Regions from separate parts of the Heyndrickxia faecalis genome, predicted to be linked through region 3. Evidence: a T-box and tRNA genes for the amino acid it is inferred to sense, from the RefSeq annotation. Region 3 holds a T-box; the other regions hold tRNA genes.
The links. A T-box is a leader RNA that pairs with one kind of tRNA and senses whether it is charged. The one in region 3 lies ahead of ileS (isoleucine--tRNA ligase), so its partner is inferred to be a tRNA-Ile.
Positions count from the first base shown of each region.

Region 1: it has a tRNA-Ile gene. The T-box ahead of ileS (isoleucine--tRNA ligase) is inferred to sense a tRNA for this amino acid. The anticodon was not compared.
Region 2: it has a tRNA-Ile gene. The T-box ahead of ileS (isoleucine--tRNA ligase) is inferred to sense a tRNA for this amino acid. The anticodon was not compared.

Region 1 covers NZ_CP158453.1:416-7,858, forward strand. The annotation lists rRNA gene ABR335_RS00005 (23S ribosomal RNA) at 1-2,507, opposite strand, end outside; tRNA gene ABR335_RS00010 (tRNA-Ala) at 2,597-2,669, opposite strand; tRNA gene ABR335_RS00015 (tRNA-Ile) at 2,683-2,759, opposite strand; rRNA gene ABR335_RS00020 (16S ribosomal RNA) at 2,862-4,415, opposite strand; gene ABR335_RS00025 (pro-sigmaK processing inhibitor BofA family protein) at 4,764-5,030, opposite strand; gene ABR335_RS00030 (YaaL family protein) at 5,107-5,319, opposite strand; gene recR (recombination mediator RecR) at 5,340-5,936, opposite strand; gene ABR335_RS00040 (YbaB/EbfC family nucleoid-associated protein) at 5,951-6,277, opposite strand; gene dnaX (DNA polymerase III subunit gamma/tau) at 6,294-7,443, opposite strand, start outside.
Region 2 covers NZ_CP158453.1:86,671-94,113, forward strand. The annotation lists rRNA gene ABR335_RS00450 (23S ribosomal RNA) at 49-2,981, opposite strand; tRNA gene ABR335_RS00455 (tRNA-Ala) at 3,071-3,143, opposite strand; tRNA gene ABR335_RS00460 (tRNA-Ile) at 3,157-3,233, opposite strand; rRNA gene ABR335_RS00465 (16S ribosomal RNA) at 3,492-5,045, opposite strand; gene ABR335_RS00470 (HD-GYP domain-containing protein) at 5,481-6,551, opposite strand; gene gyrA (DNA gyrase subunit A) at 6,639-7,443, opposite strand, start outside.
Region 3 covers NZ_CP158453.1:2,370,050-2,377,492, reverse strand. The annotation lists gene sigG (RNA polymerase sporulation sigma factor SigG) at 1-228, shown strand, start outside; gene ABR335_RS11575 (YlmC/YmxH family sporulation protein) at 397-675, shown strand; gene ABR335_RS11570 (3D domain-containing protein) at 717-1,253, opposite strand; gene pgeF (peptidoglycan editing factor PgeF) at 1,529-2,353, shown strand; gene ABR335_RS11560 (YggS family pyridoxal phosphate-dependent enzyme) at 2,350-3,027, shown strand; gene ABR335_RS11555 (cell division protein SepF) at 3,054-3,503, shown strand; gene ABR335_RS11550 (YggT family protein) at 3,509-3,781, shown strand; gene ABR335_RS11545 (RNA-binding protein) at 3,842-4,618, shown strand; gene ABR335_RS11540 (DivIVA domain-containing protein) at 4,726-5,241, shown strand; T-box leader at 5,291-5,511, shown strand; gene ileS (isoleucine--tRNA ligase) at 5,605-7,443, shown strand, end outside.

The DNA of each region.
Region 1 (7,443 bases), 1.2 Mb from region 3:
ACTCTTGGGGGAGATCAGCCTGTTATCCCCAGGGTAGCTTTTATCCGTTGAGCGATGGCCCTTCCATGCGGAACCACCGGATCACTAAGCCCGACTTTCGTCCCTGCCCGACTTGTAAGTCTCGCAGTCAAGCTCCCTTATGCCTTTACACTCTGCGAATGATTTCCAACCATTCTGAGGGAACCTTTGGGCGCCTCCGTTACCTTTTAGGAGGCGACCGCCCCAGTCAAACTGCCTGCCTGACACTGTCTCCCACCCCGGTAAGGGGTGCGGGTTAGAATTTCAATACAGCCAGGGTAGTATCCCACCGATGCCTCCGCCGAAGCTGGCGCTCCGGTTTCCAAGGCTCCTACCTATCCTGTACAAGCTGTACCAAAATTCAATATCAGGCTGCAGTAAAGCTCCATGGGGTCTTTCCGTCCTGTCGCGGGTAACCTGCATCTTCACAGGTACTATAATTTCACCGAGTCTCTCGTTGAGACAGTGCCCAGATCGTTACACCTTTCGTGCGGGTCAGAACTTACCTGACAAGGAATTTCGCTACCTTAGGACCGTTATAGTTACGGCCGCCGTTTACTGGGGCTTCAGTTCAGAGCTTCGCCTTACGGCTAACCCCTCTCCTTAACCTTCCAGCACCGGGCAGGTGTCAGCCCCTATACTTCGCCTTGCGGCTTCGCAGAGACCTGTGTTTTTGCTAAACAGTCGCCTGGGCCTATTCACTGCGGCTTCCCGGGGCATACACCCCAAAAAGCACCCCTTCTCCCGAAGTTACGGGGTCATTTTGCCGAGTTCCTTAACGAGAGTTCTCTCGCTCACCTTAGGATTCTCTCCTCGCCTACCTGTGTCGGTTTGCGGTACGGGCGCCTTTCACCTCACTAGAGGCTTTTCTTGGCAGTGTGGAATCAGGAACTTCGGTACTAAAATTTCCCTCGCCATCACAGCTCCGCCTTGGTGCGAAGGATTTGCCTCCGCACCGGCCTAACTGCTTGGACGCGATCAACCAGTGTCGCGCTTACCCTATCCTCCTGCGTCCCCCCATCGTTCAAACGGTGAAGAGGCGGTACAGGAATATCAACCTGTTGTCCATCGCCTACGCCTTTCGGCCTCGGCTTAGGCCCCGACTAACCCTGAGCGGACGAGCCTTCCTCAGGAAACCTTAGGCATTCGGTGGAAGGGATTCTCACCCTTCTTTCGCTACTCATACCGGCATTCTCACTTCTAAGCGCTCCACCGGTCCTTCCGGTCCGGCTTCAACGCCCTTAGAACGCTCTCCTACCACGGACACCAAACGGTGTCCATCCGCAGCTTCGGTGATACGTTTAGCCCCGGTACATTTTCGGCGCAGCGTCACTCGACCAGTGAGCTATTACGCACTCTTTAAATGATGGCTGCTTCTAAGCCAACATCCTGGTTGTCTAAGCAACGCCACATCCTTTTCCACTTAACGTATACTTTGGGACCTTAGCTGGCGGTCCGGGCTGTTTCCCTTTCGACCATGGATCTTATCACTCACAGTCTGACTCCCAAGCATAAGTTTTTGGCATTCGGAGTTTGTCTGAATTCGGTAACCCGATGAGGGCCCCTCGTCCAAACAGTGCTCTACCTCCAAAACTCTTCGCTTGAGGCTAGCCCTAAAGCTATTTCGGAGAGAACCAGCTATCTCCAAGTTCGATTGGAATTTCTCCGCTACCCACACCTCATCCCCGCACTTTTCAACGTGCGTGGGTTCGGGCCTCCAGCAAGTGTTACCTTGCCTTCACCCTGGACATGGGTAGATCACCTGGTTTCGGGTCTGCGGCCTCATACTCTTTCGCCCTGTTCAGACTCGCTTTCGCTGCGGCTCCGCTTCTTCAGCTTAACCTTGCATGAGACCGTAACTCGCCGGTTCATTCTACAAAAGGCACGCCATCACCCGTTAACGGGCTCTGACTACTTGTAGGCACACGGTTTCAGGATCTCTTTCACTCCCCTCCCGGGGTGCTTTTCACCTTTCCCTCACGGTACTGGTTCACTATCGGTCACTAGGGAGTATTTAGCCTTGGGAGATGGTCCTCCCGGATTCCGGCGGGATTCCTCGTGTCCCGCCGTACTCAGGATCCACTCGGGAGAGAACGAAGTTTCAGTTACAGGGCTTTTACCTTCTCCGGCAGGCCTTTCCAGGCCGCTTCACTTACCCCGTTCTTTTGTAACTCCCATATGAGTGTCCTACAACCCCGGAAGGCAAGCCTTCCGGTTTGGGCTGTTTCCTGTTCGCTCGCCGCTACTTGGGAAATCGCAATTGCTTTCTCTTCCTCCGGGTACTGAGATGTTTCAGTTCCCCGGGTGTGCCCTTCCTGCCCTATGGATTCAGGCAGGAATCCTGTCCGATTAAAGACAGGGGGTTTCCCCATTCGGAAATCTCCGGATCAAAGCTTACGTACAGCTCCCCGGAGCATATCGGTGTTTGTACCGTCCTTCATCGGCTCCTAGTGCCAAGGCATTCACCGTGCGCCCTTTCTAACTTAACCATAAAAAGGTTTAAATCCAAAAATAAGCGATTCTCGGTTTACTTGGTTTGTTTCTCCTATCCGGTTTTCAAAGAACACATTTATAAAGGTGGAGCCTAGCGGGATCGAACCGCTGACCTCCTGCGTGCAAAGCAGGCGCTCTCCCAGCTGAGCTAAGGCCCCGATCATTAAGGAATGGTGGGCCTGAATGGACTTGAACCATCGACCTCACGCTTATCAGGCGTGCGCTCTAACCAGCTGAGCTACAGGCCCTTAATGAAAGGAAATATAAGGAAGGATTGAACCTTCAAAACTGAACAAAACGGAAACGTCAAACTTGATTTTGGAAAACGAAGTTTTCCTTTTTTTCCTTAGAAAGGAGGTGATCCAGCCGCACCTTCCGATACGGCTACCTTGTTACGACTTCACCCCAATCATCTGTCCCACCTTCGGCGGCTGGCTCCTTAAAGGTTACCTCACCGACTTCGGGTGTTACAAACTCTCGTGGTGTGACGGGCGGTGTGTACAAGGCCCGGGAACGTATTCACCGCGGCATGCTGATCCGCGATTACTAGCGATTCCGGCTTCATGCAGGCGGGTTGCAGCCTGCAATCCGAACTGGGAATGGTTTTCTGGGATTGGCTTAACCTCGCGGTCTCGCAACCCTTTGTACCATCCATTGTAGCACGTGTGTAGCCCAGGTCATAAGGGGCATGATGATTTGACGTCATCCCCACCTTCCTCCGGTTTGTCACCGGCAGTCACCTTAGAGTGCCCAACTGAATGCTGGCAACTAAGGTCAAGGGTTGCGCTCGTTGCGGGACTTAACCCAACATCTCACGACACGAGCTGACGACAACCATGCACCACCTGTCACTCTGTCCCCCGAAGGGGAAGGCCCTGTCTCCAGGGAGATCAGAGGATGTCAAGACCTGGTAAGGTTCTTCGCGTTGCTTCGAATTAAACCACATGCTCCACCGCTTGTGCGGGCCCCCGTCAATTCCTTTGAGTTTCAGCCTTGCGGCCGTACTCCCCAGGCGGAGTGCTTAATGCGTTAGCTGCAGCACTAAAGGGCGGAAACCCTCTAACACTTAGCACTCATCGTTTACGGCGTGGACTACCAGGGTATCTAATCCTGTTTGCTCCCCACGCTTTCGCGCCTCAGCGTCAGTTACAGACCAGAGAGCCGCCTTCGCCACTGGTGTTCCTCCACATCTCTACGCATTTCACCGCTACACGTGGAATTCCACTCTCCTCTTCTGCACTCAAGCCTCCCAGTTTCCAATGACCGCTTGCGGTTGAGCCGCAAGATTTCACATCAGACTTAAGAAGCCGCCTGCGCGCGCTTTACGCCCAATAATTCCGGACAACGCTTGCCACCTACGTATTACCGCGGCTGCTGGCACGTAGTTAGCCGTGGCTTTCTGGCCGGGTACCGTCAAGGCGCCGCCCTGTTCGAACGGCACTTGTTCTTCCCCGGCAACAGAGTTTTACGACCCGAAGGCCTTCTTCACTCACGCGGCGTTGCTCCGTCAGACTTTCGTCCATTGCGGAAGATTCCCTACTGCTGCCTCCCGTAGGAGTTTGGGCCGTGTCTCAGTCCCAATGTGGCCGATCACCCTCTCAGGTCGGCTACGCATCGTTGCCTTGGTGAGCCGTTACCCCACCAACTAGCTAATGCGCCGCGGGCCCATCTGTAAGTGACAGCAAAAGCCGTCTTTCCTTTTTCCTCCATGCGGAGGAAAAAACTATCCGGTATTAGCCCCGGTTTCCCGGCGTTATCCCGATCTTACAGGCAGGTTGCCCACGTGTTACTCACCCGTCCGCCGCTAACCTTTTAAAAGCAAGCTTTTAAAAGGTCCGCACGACTTGCATGTATTAGGCACGCCGCCAGCGTTCGTCCTGAGCCAGGATCAAACTCTCAGTAAAGATGTTTGATAAAAGCTCAAAAAGAATTTGACGTTTCGTTTTGTCCAGTTTTCAAGGAACAATCGCTTTGTTTTTCAGCGACTTTTATATCATACCACGACGCAACCAACATGTCAACTACTTTTTTAAGAAGTTTGATGCCGGATGCGGCGACGAAAACTATTATACTAGTATAACGAAGTGTAGTCAATCCTTTTTTTTATATGCCTGCTTTTTCGTGGGCGCCCATGCTTCTTTCAGCCTAAGCTTCTAGTTTCTTCGAATGAACATAAAAAATACGCCAAAGAAATGATGGATCATTTCTTTGGCGCTGGTTGTCTGCTGATGGCGGTTCGAGCGCTGCTTTTGTCAAGACAGAATCCATGTCTGGATGACAGTCAGGCCGATCACCCCGGGTATGCCGAGCAGCCCGGAAACGGATACGGTGGCTGCATTGATTGGGACATGCAGTCCGTACCGGCCGCCCACTTGGTTTAAAAAGAAAAGGAGTATAGCCCCGATGATGGCTTTGATGCATAACTTTCCCGCCCATCGCAGCGGTTTGGTTAAAGCTGCGGAAAACAGCAGCAAAAGGATCAGGCCGACAATCGCAATAATGATGATGGTTGAGCTCAAGTGAATCACCCCTTTTTTCCAGCTGCTTTATTTTTATGAAGGAGTTGTCCAAAAAAGAACTTGAGCCGTGCTACCCTTACTGGAGGCGGATGTTTCTTCTTTTCACTTCCCGAAAAAGAAACACATACTTCGCTTCGGCCACTTTGGTGCGGTAGTAAAGTTCTTCGTTAAATTCAAAACTTAGATGCTGGAGGGCGTTTTGCTGTACCCATTCATTTTTTACGTTTGTGACCAAATCGAGAAGAAGCGCATCGTATTCTTTCCTGAGTTTTTGCTTCTTGCTGAACATTGTATCCACCCCGTGTCAGGTTAAATTTCTCTTCGGCCTTCCAGTGCTTTTGATAAGGTGACTTCGTCGGCGTACTCGAGATCTCCGCCCACTGGCAACCCGTGTGCAATCCGTGTCACTTTAATGCCGGACGGTTTTAAAAGCCGCGAAATATACATGGCTGTTGCTTCGCCTTCGATATTTGGATTGGTTGCAAGAATCACTTCTTGGACGGTTTCATCGCGCAGGCGTTTGAGCAGATCCGGCACACTGATGTCTTCAGGGCCGATTCCGTCCATTGGAGAAATGGCACCATGCAGAACATGGTAAAGGCCGTTGTATTCTTTCATTTTTTCCATGGCAATGACGTCTTTCGGCTCCTCGACAACGCAGATCACGCTTCTGTCGCGGCGCGGATCGGCACAAATATAGCACGGATCTGTATCGGTGATATGCCCGCAAACAGAACAGTACGTCAGGTCCCGTTTCGCATCGACAAGCGCCTTGGCAAATGCAAGGACGCTGTCTTCCTTCATATCAAGAACAAAAAATGCCAGCCGGGCCGCGGTTTTCGGCCCAATGCCTGGCAGTTTCATGAAGCTTTCCATTAATTTTGTGATTGGTTCAGGGTATTGCATTGTTGATCACACCTTTAAAATCCCGGAATATTGAAGCCTTTCGTGTACTTGCCCATTGTCTGCTCTGTCAGCTGTTCGGCTTTATCCAGGGCGTCATTGGTGGCGACAAGGATCATGTCCTGCAGCATTTCAACATCGTCCGGATCAACGGCTTCTTCGTTGATGCGCACTTCAAGCACTTTTTTATGGCCGGAGACGACAACGGTTACCATGCCGCCGCCTGCCGTACCCTCCACTTTCTGTTCGCCAAGCTGTTCCTGTGCCTCCATCATTTCTTTTTGCATCTTTTGCATTTGTTTCATCATTTTTTGCATATTGCCCATATTGCCCATTCCTCGCATATGAAACCCTCCAGTTTTAGTCTTTTATTTCAATTAATTCAGGCCCAAACAATTTGATTGCTTCGGTTACAACCGGATCTTCCTGCGGTTTTTCTTCCTCTGCTTCTTCTTTATGGTGATGGATATAATTTTCCCTGATCGTATTCCATTCATTTTCCGGAACACCTGCCGCCTGATACCCGGTTCCGGTTAATTCACCAAGTACGCTCGAAATCGCTTGTAAAAATTTCTCGTTTTCCATCGCCATTTGGCAATGGATCTCATACTTGAATTTGATGACAAAAGCGTTCGGCGATGCCGCCACCGGTTCTGCTTCATTTAAAAGTGCTGCCTGCGACCGCATCTGCCTGCTGTTGAGCGTCTCAATCATATCGTTCCAGCTGTTTTTAATCCGTTTGAGGTCCTCTTTTGTCGCTTCTTTTAATATATCATGAATCCTTCCGACTTGTACCTTAAAACCTTTCGAAGTGCGCGGAATTTTTCTCTGAGCCTGCCGTTTTGGCGCAGGTTCCGTTTCATCGGCCTCCGGAACCCCGTTTTGCTTGAGAGACTCGAGTTCTGATTCGAGCCGTTCGATTTTTTCGGCAAGCTTCCGGACGAGATCATTTTCCCCGGGATCCGGCGCTTTTTCTTCACACAGTTTGATAAAAGCCACTTCCAAATAAACGCGGGCCATATTGGAAAAACGCATATCCTGCTGCGTTTGGTTCAGGATGTCAATAAAACGGTAAATTTCCTGCGTTTGAAGCGAGCGGCTCATTTCTTTAAATGCCTCATCTAAATATACCCTTTGAACCGCTTCCTCCATCTGCGGGGCAGTTTTATACAAAAGCAGATCGCGGAAATAAAGAATGAAGTCTTCCACAAGCCTTGAGGGATCTTTTCCCTGCTGGAGAAGAGAACCGACAAGGTCAAGGCACTCTGCGGCATCCTTCTTTTGAATGGCCTGGGCAAGGCGGGTAAAATCATTCTGAGAAATGGAACCCGTTACCGTGAGCGCATCTTCCACTCTGACTTTCCCCTCGCTAAACGAGACGGCCTGGTCAAGCAGGCTGAGCGCGTCCCGCATCCCACCTTCCGCAGCATGGGCGATAATATTGAGCGCCTGTTCATCATATGCAATACCGGTTTCGCCTGCAATATAAGCCAGGCGTTTAAAAATATCA
Region 2 (7,443 bases), 1.2 Mb from region 3:
TTGTCTAGCTCCAGTGCACCTTTTTCAAGGCGCCCTTCGCTTTTCTATTTGGTTAAGTCCTCGATCGATTAGTATCCGTCAGCTCCACGCGTCGCCGCGCTTCCACCCCGGACCTATCAACCTGATCATCTTTCAGGGATCTTACCAGTATAAACTGTGGGAAATCTCATCTTGAGGGGGGCTTCATGCTTAGATGCTTTCAGCACTTATCCCTTCCGCACATAGCTACCCAGCGATGCCTTTGGCAAGACAACTGGTACACCAGCGGTGCGTCTATCCCGGTCCTCTCGTACTAAGGACAGCTCCTCTCAAATTTCCTGCGCCCGCGACGGATAGGGACCGAACTGTCTCACGACGTTCTGAACCCAGCTCGCGTACCGCTTTAATGGGCGAACAGCCCAACCCTTGGGACCGACTACAGCCCCAGGATGCGATGAGCCGACATCGAGGTGCCAAACCTCCCCGTCGATGTGGACTCTTGGGGGAGATCAGCCTGTTATCCCCAGGGTAGCTTTTATCCGTTGAGCGATGGCCCTTCCATGCGGAACCACCGGATCACTAAGCCCGACTTTCGTCCCTGCTCGACTTGTAAGTCTCGCAGTCAAGCTCCCTTATGCCTTTACACTCTGCGAATGATTTCCAACCATTCTGAGGGAACCTTTGGGCGCCTCCGTTACCTTTTAGGAGGCGACCGCCCCAGTCAAACTGCCTGCCTGACACTGTCTCCCACCCCGGTAAGGGGTGCGGGTTAGAATTTCAATACAGCCAGGGTAGTATCCCACCGATGCCTCCGCCGAAGCTGGCGCTCCGGTTTCCAAGGCTCCTACCTATCCTGTACAAGCTGTACCAAAATTCAATATCAGGCTGCAGTAAAGCTCCATGGGGTCTTTCCGTCCTGTCGCGGGTAACCTGCATCTTCACAGGTACTATAATTTCACCGAGTCTCTCGTTGAGACAGTGCCCAGATCGTTACACCTTTCGTGCGGGTCAGAACTTACCTGACAAGGAATTTCGCTACCTTAGGACCGTTATAGTTACGGCCGCCGTTTACTGGGGCTTCAGTTCAGAGCTTCGCCTGACGGCTAACCCCTCTCCTTAACCTTCCAGCACCGGGCAGGTGTCAGCCCCTATACTTCGCCTTGCGGCTTCGCAGAGACCTGTGTTTTTGCTAAACAGTCGCCTGGGCCTATTCACTGCGGCTTCCCGGGGCATACACCCCAAAAAGCACCCCTTCTCCCGAAGTTACGGGGTCATTTTGCCGAGTTCCTTAACGAGAGTTCTCTCGCTCACCTTAGGATTCTCTCCTCGCCTACCTGTGTCGGTTTGCGGTACGGGCGCCTTTCACCTCACTAGAGGCTTTTCTTGGCAGTGTGGAATCAGGAACTTCGGTACTCAAATTTCCCTCGCCATCACAGCTCCGCCTTGGCGCGAAGGATTTGCCTCCGCACCGGCCTAACTGCTTGGACGCGATCAACCAGTGTCGCGCTCGCCCTATCCTCCTGCGTCCCCCCATCGTTCAAACGGTGAAGAGGCGGTACAGGAATATCAACCTGTTGTCCATCGCCTACGCCTTTCGGCCTCGGCTTAGGCCCCGACTAACCCTGAGCGGACGAGCCTTCCTCAGGAAACCTTAGGCATTCGGTGGAAGGGATTCTCACCCTTCTTTCGCTACTCATACCGGCATTCTCACTTCTAAGCGCTCCACCGGTCCTTCCGGTCCGGCTTCAACGCCCTTAGAACGCTCTCCTACCACGGACACCATACGGTGTCCATCCGCAGCTTCGGTGATACGTTTAGCCCCGGTACATTTTCGGCGCAGCGTCACTCGACCAGTGAGCTATTACGCACTCTTTGAATGATGGCTGCTTCTAAGCCAACATCCTGGTTGTCTAAGCAACGCCACATCCTTTTCCACTTAACGTATACTTTGGGACCTTAGCTGGCGGTCTGGGCTGTTTCCCTTTCGACCATGGATCTTATCACTCACAGTCTGACTCCCAAGCATAAGTTTTTGGCATTCGGAGTTTGTCTGAATTCGGTAACCCGATGAGGGCCCCTCGTCCAAACAGTGCTCTACCTCCAAAACTCTTCGCTTGAGGCTAGCCCTAAAGCTATTTCGGAGAGAACCAGCTATCTCCAAGTTCGATTGGAATTTCTCCGCTACCCACACCTCATCCCCGCACTTTTCAACGTGCGTGGGTTCGGGCCTCCAGCAAGTGTTACCTTGCCTTCACCCTGGACATGGGTAGATCACCTGGTTTCGGGTCTGCGGCCTCATACTCTTTCGCCCTGTTCAGACTCGCTTTCGCTGCGGCTCCGCTTCTTCAGCTTAACCTTGCATGAGACCGTAACTCGCCGGTTCATTCTACAAAAGGCACGCCATCACCCGTTAACGGGCTCTGACTACTTGTAGGCACACGGTTTCAGGATCTCTTTCACTCCCCTCCCGGGGTGCTTTTCACCTTTCCCTCACGGTACTGGTTCACTATCGGTCACTAGGGAGTATTTAGCCTTGGGAGATGGTCCTCCCGGATTCCGGCGGGATTCCTCGTGTCCCGCCGTACTCAGGATCCACTCGGGAGAGAACGAAGTTTCAGTTACAGGGCTTTTACCTTCTCCGGCAGGCCTTTCCAGGCCGCTTCACTTACCCCGTTCTTTTGTAACTCCCATATGAGTGTCCTACAACCCCGGAAGGCAAGCCTTCCGGTTTGGGCTGTTTCCTGTTCGCTCGCCGCTACTTGGGAAATCGCAATTGCTTTCTCTTCCTCCGGGTACTGAGATGTTTCAGTTCCCCGGGTGTGCCCTTCCTGCCCTATGGATTCAGGCAGGAATCCTGTCCGATTAAAGACAGGGGGTTTCCCCATTCGGAAATCTCCGGATCAAAGCTTACGTACAGCTCCCCGGAGCATATCGGTGTTTGTACCGTCCTTCATCGGCTCCTAGTGCCAAGGCATCCGCCGTGCGCCCTTTCTAACTTAACCATAAAAAGGTTTAAATCCAAAAATAAGCGATTCTCGGTTTACTTGGTTTGTTTCTCCTATCCGGTTTTCAAAGAACACATTTATAAAGGTGGAGCCTAGCGGGATCGAACCGCTGACCTCCTGCGTGCAAAGCAGGCGCTCTCCCAGCTGAGCTAAGGCCCCGATCATTAAGGAATGGTGGGCCTGAATGGACTTGAACCATCGACCTCACGCTTATCAGGCGTGCGCTCTAACCAGCTGAGCTACAGGCCCTTAATGAAAGGAAATATAAGGAAGGATTGAACCTTCAAAACTGAACAAAACGGAAACATCAAACTTAATTTTGGAAAACGAAGTTTTCCTTAATTTCTGTCTAGCTCCGGGCGCTATCGGCTAGCGTATTTCTACGTCTTCTCCCTACGATAAGTCAACATCGATTCGCCTTTAAGGCTCATCGTGTTTCCTTTATCTCAGTCGAAGACTACGAAATCCGTACGCCGATGAACGAGCGCCCTACGCTTTTCCCCTTAGAAAGGAGGTGATCCAGCCGCACCTTCCGATACGGCTACCTTGTTACGACTTCACCCCAATCATCTGTCCCACCTTCGGCGGCTGGCTCCGTAAAGGTTACCTCACCGACTTCGGGTGTTACAAACTCTCGTGGTGTGACGGGCGGTGTGTACAAGGCCCGGGAACGTATTCACCGCGGCATGCTGATCCGCGATTACTAGCGATTCCGGCTTCATGCAGGCGGGTTGCAGCCTGCAATCCGAACTGGGAATGGTTTTCTGGGATTGGCTTAACCTCGCGGTCTCGCAGCCCTTTGTACCATCCATTGTAGCACGTGTGTAGCCCAGGTCATAAGGGGCATGATGATTTGACGTCATCCCCACCTTCCTCCGGTTTGTCACCGGCAGTCACCTTAGAGTGCCCAACTCAATGCTGGCAACTAAGGTCAAGGGTTGCGCTCGTTGCGGGACTTAACCCAACATCTCACGACACGAGCTGACGACAACCATGCACCACCTGTCACTCTGTCCCCCGAAGGGGAAGGCCCTGTCTCCAGGGAGGTCAGAGGATGTCAAGACCTGGTAAGGTTCTTCGCGTTGCTTCGAATTAAACCACATGCTCCACCGCTTGTGCGGGCCCCCGTCAATTCCTTTGAGTTTCAGCCTTGCGGCCGTACTCCCCAGGCGGAGTGCTTAATGCGTTAGCTGCAGCACTAAAGGGCGGAAACCCTCTAACACTTAGCACTCATCGTTTACGGCGTGGACTACCAGGGTATCTAATCCTGTTTGCTCCCCACGCTTTCGCGCCTCAGCGTCAGTTACAGACCAGAGAGCCGCCTTCGCCACTGGTGTTCCTCCACATCTCTACGCATTTCACCGCTACACGTGGAATTCCACTCTCCTCTTCTGCACTCAAGCCTCCCAGTTTCCAATGACCGCTTGCGGTTGAGCCGCAAGATTTCACATCAGACTTAAGAAACCGCCTGCGCGCGCTTTACGCCCAATAATTCCGGACAACGCTTGCCACCTACGTATTACCGCGGCTGCTGGCACGTAGTTAGCCGTGGCTTTCTGGCCGGGTACCGTCAAGGCGCCGCCCTGTTCGAACGGCACTTGTTCTTCCCCGGCAACAGAGTTTTACGACCCGAAGGCCTTCTTCACTCACGCGGCGTTGCTCCGTCAGACTTTCGTCCATTGCGGAAGATTCCCTACTGCTGCCTCCCGTAGGAGTTTGGGCCGTGTCTCAGTCCCAATGTGGCCGATCACCCTCTCAGGTCGGCTACGCATCGTTGCCTTGGTGAGCCGTTACCCCACCAACTAGCTAATGCGCCGCGGGCCCATCTGTAAGTGACAGCAAAAGCCGTCTTTCCTTTTTCCTCCATGCGGAGGAAAAAACTATCCGGTATTAGCCCCGGTTTCCCGGCGTTATCCCGATCTTACAGGCAGGTTGCCCACGTGTTACTCACCCGTCCGCCGCTAACCTTTTAAAAGCAAGCTTTTAAAAGGTCCGCACGACTTGCATGTATTAGGCACGCCGCCAGCGTTCGTCCTGAGCCAGGATCAAACTCTCAGTAAAGATGTTTGATAAAAGCTCAAAAAGAATTTGACGTTTCGTTTTGTCCAGTTTTCAAGGAACAATCACATCTTGTGACGACTTTTATATCATAACATATCCGGCAGCTTGTGTCAACAAAAAAAGCAAATCAACAAGCAACCATAAAAAGCACAATTTCTATTATACTCGTTATGCAGTAAATTGCAAGTACTTTTTTCGGTTCGCGCAACAAAATCCTATACAATGCACATAATCTAAATAAATTGAACTTAAGGTTTTTACGTAAAATCAATTATGCTCCGGATAGATATTGTTTCTGGCAATACATAAAGTAATAAATTTATCTCTCCTGAAGGCTTCCGCTGGTACGACAATAAATACGGCATCGGTGTCTAAGGGTTATCCAAACAAAATATAATAAGGCTTCTATTTTGGCCGGTTTCTGCTTTTCAAACCTCACCGGATTAATTCTGTAATAAACAAATCAGGCCGGCTTTCCAAATCCACCATTTCATTGCTGCTTAAAATTTTTACAAGCGGTTTAATGGGAGCGGACGGTTTCATGTAAAGCACTTCTGCTTCTTCATTGTTGGATAAAAAGACCTTTGATCCAATCGTTAAATGGGCAACAAGGCTAATTAATGCATGGATCACAGCAATATCGAACTCTCCGAAGTGATCCTCCAGCAGCTCTTCAATGGCCTGAAACGGGATTTTCTTCTTTTTATAAATATGGTCGCATACGATGGCATGGTATACATCCGCAACGGCAACAATTCTTGACAGGATCGGAATTCTGTCCGGTTTTTCACCAAATGGATAGCCGCTTTTGTCAAGACGTTCATGATGCTGTAAAATTGCGAGTTTCGTTTCGAATTTCAAAAGGGGCGAGTGCTGGACCATTTTTAGCCCGTATACAGGATGGTTCCTGATTTCTTCGTATTCTTCTTCTGTTAAGGAGGCTGATTTTCTCAGCAAAGGCGCAGGGATTTTTGCCATGCCGGCATCTGCGAGGCAGCCCGCCAATGCAGCCTGATAGCAAGTTCCCTTCCCGAGTTGCAGTTTTTGGGCGATTGCGCCGCTTAACAGTCCGACCGAGACGGCATGATGATAGATGTATTCCTCTTTTGTTGCATATTGATGAATAATGCGGATTTTCCCGGGATCCTGTTCGATCAATTCAAAAAGCGGAATAAAAAAATCCCTCACTTCCCCTACACTGACTTTGGAACCGGACTGCCAGCTTTGAAACATTTTCTTGTAACTGCCAACCGCAGCCGTGTACTGCTCCCGGAATGCTTCTGGCACTGTTGCCGTTTCCTGACTTTCTTCCCTCGTGCTCTCTTTCGTCTCTTTACGGCTATTGGAACGGCCCACATCCACTTCTTCTATCCCGAATGCTTTCAAAACATGAATCATTTTCTGCGTTAAAAGGGTTCCTTTTGGCATAATGGGGTGAGCCGTTTTCCCCATAACATCCTCAGCCAAACAATAGCCGGGGACGAGATCGACTACTTTTATCTTCAAGTTTTTCTCCCTCCGTCAACAAGCAACTGTGCTGCCCATATTTTATCAAAAAAAAGAAGCATTGTGTGCAATGCTTCCCGAGATTTCTTATTCCTCTCCGGTTTCTTCCACCGGATCAGCATGATTTTCTTCTTCATCTTTTTCCACTTTTGCGACTGTGGCAACATATTCTTCGTCACCAAGACGGATCAGTTTGACGCCCATTGTATTTCTGCCGAGCACCGAAATATCCCCGACAGCCATCCGGATCAGCACGCCGCCCGCTGTAATGAGCATGACATCTTCTTCTCCCGTTACCGTCTTCACAGCAATAAGCGGGCCGTTCTTGCTTGTGATATTGCAGGTTTTCAAACCTTTTCCGCCCCGGCTCTGGATGCGGTACTCGCTTCCCTTTGTCCGTTTTCCATAGCCGTTTTTGGTCACAATAAGCACATCATCGTTTTCTTCCAGAATCTCCATGCCGACCACTTCATCATCGCCGCTTAAGGTAATGCCTTTTACCCCTGTTGCCGACCTTCCCATTGAACGGACATCCGTTTCGGGAAATCTGATCAGCATGCCGTTCTTCGTACCGATAATGATTTCTTTATGGCCGTCCGTCAGTTTTACGGAAATCAGCTCATCTTCTTCTTTCAGATGAATGGCAATCAGGCCGTTCGTCCGGATATTGGCAAATTCAGTTACAGGCGTGCGTTTTGAAATGCCTTTTTTTGTGGTAAAAAATAAAAACCAGTCTTCTACGAAATCTTCCACACGGATCATCGTATTGATCCATTCATCCTTGTCAATTTCAAGCAGGTTGACAATCGGAATGCCCTTTGCCGTTCTGCCGTATTCCGGAATTTCGTATCCTTTCTTCTTATAGACCTTTCCTTTATTCGTGAAGAAAAGG
Region 3 (7,443 bases):
ATGGACCAGGTGAGTGACGAAAAAAACAAAGATTCGCAATGGATTGAAGAAATCGCCTTGCAAGAAGGAATGCGGCGTCTGAACGAACGGGAGAAAATGATCATCCGCAAACGGTTTTTCCAAGGAAAAACACAGATGGAAGTCGCAGAAGAAATCGGCATCTCCCAAGCCCAAGTCTCCCGCCTCGAAAAAGCAGCCATCAAACAAATGAACAAAAATATACAGTAGTAAGAAAAGCGGAGGGCGCTTGCTCGTCGGCGTATGGATTTCCGCCCCTTTATTAAAGGGGGCTTTGAAATCCTTGTCCGGCAACGCCTCCGCTTTTCTATTCGTAAAAACCTCCCCCCGTGCATAAACTTGTATTACATGGCGGAAAGACAGCAGGGGGGAGAGCAGATGGTCCGAATTTCGGATTTTCAAGTGAAAGATGTTGTCAGCATATCGGACGGCAGAAAACTCGGAAACGTGGAAGATATTGATATCAATCTGGATAATGGCACAATTGAAAGCATCATTGTCGGCGGCTCATCGGGGAAAATGTTCGGCTTATTTGGAAAAGAGGACGAAGTGGTCATCCCGTGGAGCAACATCGTCAAAATCGGCGCCGATGTGATCCTCGTCAGGTTTAAAGAGTCGGCCTATACACAGCAGCAACTGCAGGAACCAAGAAAATAAGCGCGGCCTGACAAAGAAAAAAACGGCCGCGCAGCCGTTTTTTACTTATACACTTTAATTGTCACCGTTTTGCGGCCCCACTGGAGGGCTTTCTTTTTACTTGAAATAAAGACATCAATTTTTTTCCCTTTGATAGCCCCGCCGGTATCACTGGCAACAGCCATCCCGTAACCCGGAACGTACACTTTCGAACCGAGCCGGATCACCTTTGGATCGACCGCAATCACTTTTGCGGAAGGATGTTTTTTTAAGTTGAAGCCGGTCGCCGTAATCCCGCCGCCGGAACCCGCTGTATAAGCTGTTGCTTTCACCGTTATCGTGCGGTAAGAAGAAGACGAAGATGAAACTTTTTTTGCAGGCGTTTTCGTCTGGATTTTCAGCTTCTGCTTCACCCGGATCACATTTGACCTCAAGTGGTTCCAGCTTTTCAACTGCGCCACGGTCACATGATATTTACTGGCGATTTTATATAATGAATCTCCCGGCTTCACCGTATATGTCGTTGTTGCTGCAAATGCATGGCCCGTCCCAATTGACAACATACAAACAGTCAGTAGTGATACTAAAGTTTTCTTCAAATTCATTACCTCTGTTATGTAAGTGATTTGTTATTGATAGAATAGCAGTCTAATATAACAGAAAGGTAACATCTGTTTATTAGTTGCGTTACAAACCTGTTACATCCGGGGGATTTCCGGATGATCCCCGTTTTCAAGCTAAAAAGTAGAGAATTTTGATGAAATTTGCTATAAATAAAATCAGTACGGAAAAAAACGTATTGAATGCTAAAATCTATAGAAGACATATGGATAAAAAGGTATAATAGTACAAAAGAGAACCGGGTGAGGGTGAGATGAGAGAACCGTTTATAAAAACACAGGCCGTGTATTATACTGTCGGCGCTTGGCAAAAAAACGGGATATGTGCCGGATTTACAGTGAAAAACGGCGGCGCAAGCACAAATTTTCCCGGCAGTTTAAACCTTGCTTTCCATGTGAACGACGATCCTGAATCGGTCAGGAAAAACCGGGAGATCATTGCAAGTGCGGCCGGATTCCCTTTATCAAACTGGATCGGCGCCGAACAAACGCATGAAGACCATGTGCAACGGGTCACGCGCAAAGACGCCGGCAAGGGGGCGGCTGATTACCGTTCCTCTTTTCCGCATACGGACGGATTGTACACCGATGAAAAAGAAATATTGCTTGTGCTGGCGTTTGCGGACTGTGTGCCGGTTTTCTTTTTCGCACCGAAGTACGGGCGCGTCGGGATCGCACATGCCGGGTGGAAAGGAACCACCCGCGGGATTGCGGCTAAAATGGTTGAAAAATGGGTAAAGGATGGCGTGCCGCTTGATGAAATAGAAGTCGCCATCGGGCCGTCCATTTGCGGCGAATGCTATCTTGTTGATGACCGTGTCATCCAGGCTGTCCGCCCTTGGACTGGCAAAGAAGAAAAATTACCGTACGTGGAAAAATCACCCGGCCAGTATGCACTTGATTTAAAGCAGTTAAACAAAATCATATTACAGCAGGCAGGCATTCCGGAAAGCCGGATCGCAATCAGCAGCCTGTGCACAAGCTGTTGTGAAGAAGACTTTTTTTCGCACCGGCGCGATCACGGCGCTACCGGGAGAATGCTTGGCTTTATTGGGATAAAAGGAGCACCGGAGAAATGAAAGTATCGGAAAACCTCGCGCGCATCAACGAAAAAATTGAAAAAGCGTGCCAAAGGGCAGGAAGAAGCCGCGGGGATGTGGAAATCATTGCAGTAACGAAATATGTCACAACAGAAAGAGCAAAAGAGGCACTGGAAGCAGGCATTCAGCATTTAGGCGAGAACCGCGATGACGGTCTTCTAAAAAAATACGAGGCGCTCGGAAACCGTCCCGTCTGGCATTTTATCGGGACGCTGCAGACAAGGAAAGTCAAAAACATTATTGATAAAGTCAGCTACATACACTCTTTGGACCGTCTGAGCCTTGCAGAGGAAATCGAAAAAAGGGCGGCAAAATTGGATAAAGAAATCAATTGCTTTATTCAGGTGAATGTTTCCGGGGAAGAATCGAAACACGGGATGGCGCCCGGGCAAGTGGTGGATTTTGTCCGCAAACTGAAGGATTTTCCGCATATTCGCGTTGCGGGTCTGATGACGATGGCGCCGCTTACGGAAGATGAGGACGTCATCCGGCGCACATTCCGCGGGCTGAAACAACTGCAGCAGGACATTGAATCACTGCATTTGGATTACGCTCCGTGCCGCGAATTGTCGATGGGGATGTCCAACGACTTTGAAATTGCAGTAGAAGAAGGGGCGACTTTTGTCAGAATCGGCACTGCGCTTGTCGGATAAGGGAAAACAAACGGAGGTGTAATGGAATGGGACTGAAAACGAAATTTAAGTCATTCTTTTTGCTTGATGATGAATACGAAGACCAGGAAGAAGAAATGATGGAAAAAGAGTATGAAGAACCCGAGCAGCCCGCTGAGAAACCGGTCCGGCATGCGCGGCAAAATGTGGTCAGCCTGCAAAGCGTCCAAAAGTCTTCAAAAGTCATTCTGGTGGAACCGCGGGTATATGCCGATGCACAGGAAATTGCCGACCATTTGAAAAACAGGCGCGCGGTGGTCGTCAATTTGCAAAGCATGCCGCATGACCAGGCGAAGCGGATTGTCGATTTTCTGAGCGGAACGGTGTATGCCATTGCAGGCGATATCCAGAGAGTCGGCAGCAATATTTTTCTTTGTACGCCGGATAACGTAGAAGTTTCCGGAAAAATTTCTGAATTCCTGCAGGGACAGGAATATGACGATACGAGGTGGCCATAAACCGGATGGATCCAATTTTATTTTCAATTTTAAAGATCATTCTGCTTCTCATGAGAATTTACTCTTACATTCTCCTGATTTATATCTTTATGTCGTGGTTTAATCTCAGGGACACCGACATCGGGCGTTTGTTTGCGCGCGTTTCGGAACCTTATCTCGACCCTTTCCGCAGAATCATTCCACCGATCGGCATGATTGATATTTCTCCGATCGTCGCTTTTTTTGTCCTGGATTTGGCAAGAGCCGGCATTGCGGAAATTTTTTCATGGTTCATGTAAAAAGAGCCATTTTCAGAAAAAGGGACTGTGCAGTTCCTTTTTTTAAAAGGAGTCAGACAAATGGAATCGATTTACCAGCATTTCCGGCCGGATGAAAAGGAATTTATTGACCAGGTGCTGACCTGGAAACAATACGTGGAAGATGCGTATGCCCCTGAACTGACGGATTTTTTGGATCCGCGCATGCAGAGAATTGTCAACACGGTGATCGGAAACCACGGCGCAGTCTCTGTCCGGGCTTTTGGCGGATACAGAGAGAGTGAGCGGAAAAGAATGCTGCTTTTTCCTGACTATTTTTCTCCGGATGAGGACGACTTCCATCTTGCCTTATTCGAAGTCCATTACCCTGCCAAATTTGTTTCCTTTGAACATAAACATGTGCTTGGTTCGCTGATGGCGCTCGGCCTGAAACGCGAAAAATTCGGGGATATTTTAATCGGGGAAGGGCGCATTCAGTTTTTCGTGGCAGCGGAACTTTCGGACTTTATTCAAATGGAATTCCGGCAAATTGGAAAAACGCCGGTTACCCTTACGAAAATGCAGTTGGGCGAGGCCATCGGGCAACAGCAACGCTGGCTTGAAAAACAGGCCACCGTCAGTTCGCTCCGCCTTGATGCGATTTTATCCGCCGTTTACAATATTTCAAGGCAAAAAACGCGGGCGCTGATTGAGCACGGGCTTGTAAAAGTGAACTGGAAAACAGTGGAAGATCCGGCATTCCAGTGCGAGGAAGGTGATACTTTTTCAGCTAGGGGGTACGGGAGAAGCCGGCTCATCCGCGTGGAAGGCAAAACGAAGAAAGAAAAGTGGCGAATGGTGGCAGGGATTTTAAAATAATTTGATGGATTAGCAGGATTTTCCCAAAAAATCGTCGAATTCCATTATAATATAAAAAAGAAGGGGAATCTTGCAATCGAAAGGCAAATTGAACAGGAGGTGGCCACATGCCTTTAACGCCTTTAGATATACATAATAAGGAGTTCAGCAAAGGGTTTCGCGGCTATGATGAAGATGAAGTAAATGAATTTCTTGACCAGCTGATCAAAGATTATGAAATGCTGATCCGCGAAAAGAAAAACCTGGAAGATAAGGTGGCATCATTAAACGAACGCCTGAGCCATTTTACTTCCATTGAGGAAACTTTAAATAAATCGATTGTTGTTGCCCAGGAAGCGGCGGAAGAAGTCAAGGGCAATGCCCAGAAAGAAGCGAAACTGATCATCCGCGAGGCGGAAAAAAATGCCGATCGGATTGTCAATGAAGCCCTTTCGAAAGCAAGAAAAATTGCGCTCGAAATCGAAGAGCTGAAAAAACAGTCGAAAGTCTTCCGGACGCGCTTTAAAATGCTGATTGAGGCGCAGCTTGACCTGATTGATAGCGACGATTGGGAAAAGCTGATGGAATTTGAAGTCGATGCTACGGAGTTTGAACTGGAAGAAGAAGAAGCAAATCAAACTTGACGAATCCGAACACGGTCCACTATAATGGAATACATTCAATACTGTATACGAAAAAACGATGACAGGGCAGTAGGGTTGTGAAAGCTTTCCAAGCGAACCGGGGACAGTGCGAGCCCGGCAAAGCGCGCAGCCTGAACATCCCCCTTGAGTTCTTGCCTTGAACGCCGAAAAGGCCAGTAGAGTTAAGCGGGACCTTCCACGTTACGGATGTCGAGCGGGCATATTGGATGCCTACTAGGGTGGTACCGCGGGAACCTTCTCGTCCCTATTTTGGGGATGGGAAGGTTTTTTTATTGGATTTTTGGCAAGGCTGAACATAACGAAAAATTCAAAATACAATATGCAAAAGGCAGGAGGATCAGCATGGATTACAAAGATACACTTTTAATGCCGAAAACGGATTTCCCGATGCGTGGAAATTTGCCGAAAAAAGAGCCGCAAATCCAGGCAAAATGGGAAGAAATGGATATTTATCAAAAGGTGATGAAACGCACGGAAGGAAGGCCGCTGTTTGTGCTCCACGACGGGCCTCCGTATGCAAACGGCGATCTCCATATGGGCCACGCCCTGAATAAAACATTGAAAGACATCATCAACCGGTTCAAATCGATGACGGGTTACCATGCCCCTTATGTACCGGGCTGGGATACGCACGGGCTGCCTATTGAGCAGGAACTGACAAAAAAAGGCGTAGACCGGAAATCAATGTCGGTTGCCGAATTCAGGAAACTGTGCGAAAAATATGCCCATGAGCAAATCGATCGCCAGCGGACAGCGTTTAAACGGCTCGGCGTGCGCGGCGACTGGGAAAATCCGTATTTAACGCTCCGGCCCGCATATGAAGCCGAGCAAATCAAAGTATTCGGGGAAATGGCGAAAAAAGGCTATATTTACAAAGGCCTGAAGCCGGTATACTGGTCCCCTTCCAGCGAATCCGCGCTTGCAGATGCAGAAATTGAGTACAAAGACATTAAATCGCCATCGATTTATGTTGCGTTCGACGTAAAAGACGGAAAAGGCGTGCTTGATACGGATACGAAAATCGTCATCTGGACGACGACCCCTTGGACCATTCCGTCAAACCTCGGCATTGCCGTCAATCCGGAGATCAACTATGTGGTCGTAAAAACGGGCGGCAACAAATATCTGGTTGCCGAAGCCCTGCTTGAAGAAGTAAGCAGCGTTTTGGAATGGGAAAACGCGGAAGTCGTTCAAACGGTTCCGGGGAAAAAGCTGGAGTACATTGTTGCAAAACATCCGCTGTACGGTCGCGATTCGCTCGTTATGCTCGGAGACCACGTCACAACCGACAGCGGGACCGGCTGCGTCCACACCTCACCTGGACACGGGGAAGATGACTTTCTCATCGGCAAAAAATACGGGCTTGATGTGATTTGTGCTGTAGATGACAAAGGCATGATGACAAAAGACGCGCCCGGTTTTGAAGGGCTGTTTTACGACAAAGCCAACAAACCGATCTGTGAAGCACTGGATCAGGCAGGTGCGCTTTTGAAACTGAAGTTTTTAACGCACTCGTACCCGCATGACTGGCGGACGAAAAAACCGGTAATTTTCCGGGCAACATCGCAATGGTTCGCATCGGTTGACATGTTCCGCGATGACATTTTGAAAGCCGTTGAAGAGGTCAACTGGACGCCTGTTTGGGGCGAACTCCGGATGCATAACATGATCCGCGACCGCGGCGACTGGTGCATCTCCCGCCAGCGTGCATGGGGCGTGCCGATCCCTGTTTTTTACGCGGAAAACGGCGAAGCGATCATCACGGAAGAAACCATCCGGCATGTGTCCGACCTGTTCCGCAAACACGGATCAAACGTCTGGTTTGAACGGGAAGCGAAAGACCTGCTTCCGGAAGGCTTTACGCACCCGGGCAGCCCGAACGGCGTATTTAAAAAAGAAACGGATATTATGGACGTCTGGTTCGATTCCGGTTCTTCCCATCAGGGCGTGCTGGCTGCACAAGAAGGCTTGAAACGGCCGGCTGATTTGTACCTTGAAGGCTCCGACCAGTACCGCGGCTGGTTTAACTCGTCGCTCATTACCAGTGTGGCGGTAACAGGGCGCGCCCCGTACGACGGCGTTTTAAGCCACGGGTTTGTGCTGGACGGCGAAGGCCGGAAGATGAGCAAATCGCTCGGCAATACGATTTTGCCTGGCAAAGTGGTTGAACAGCTGGGGGCT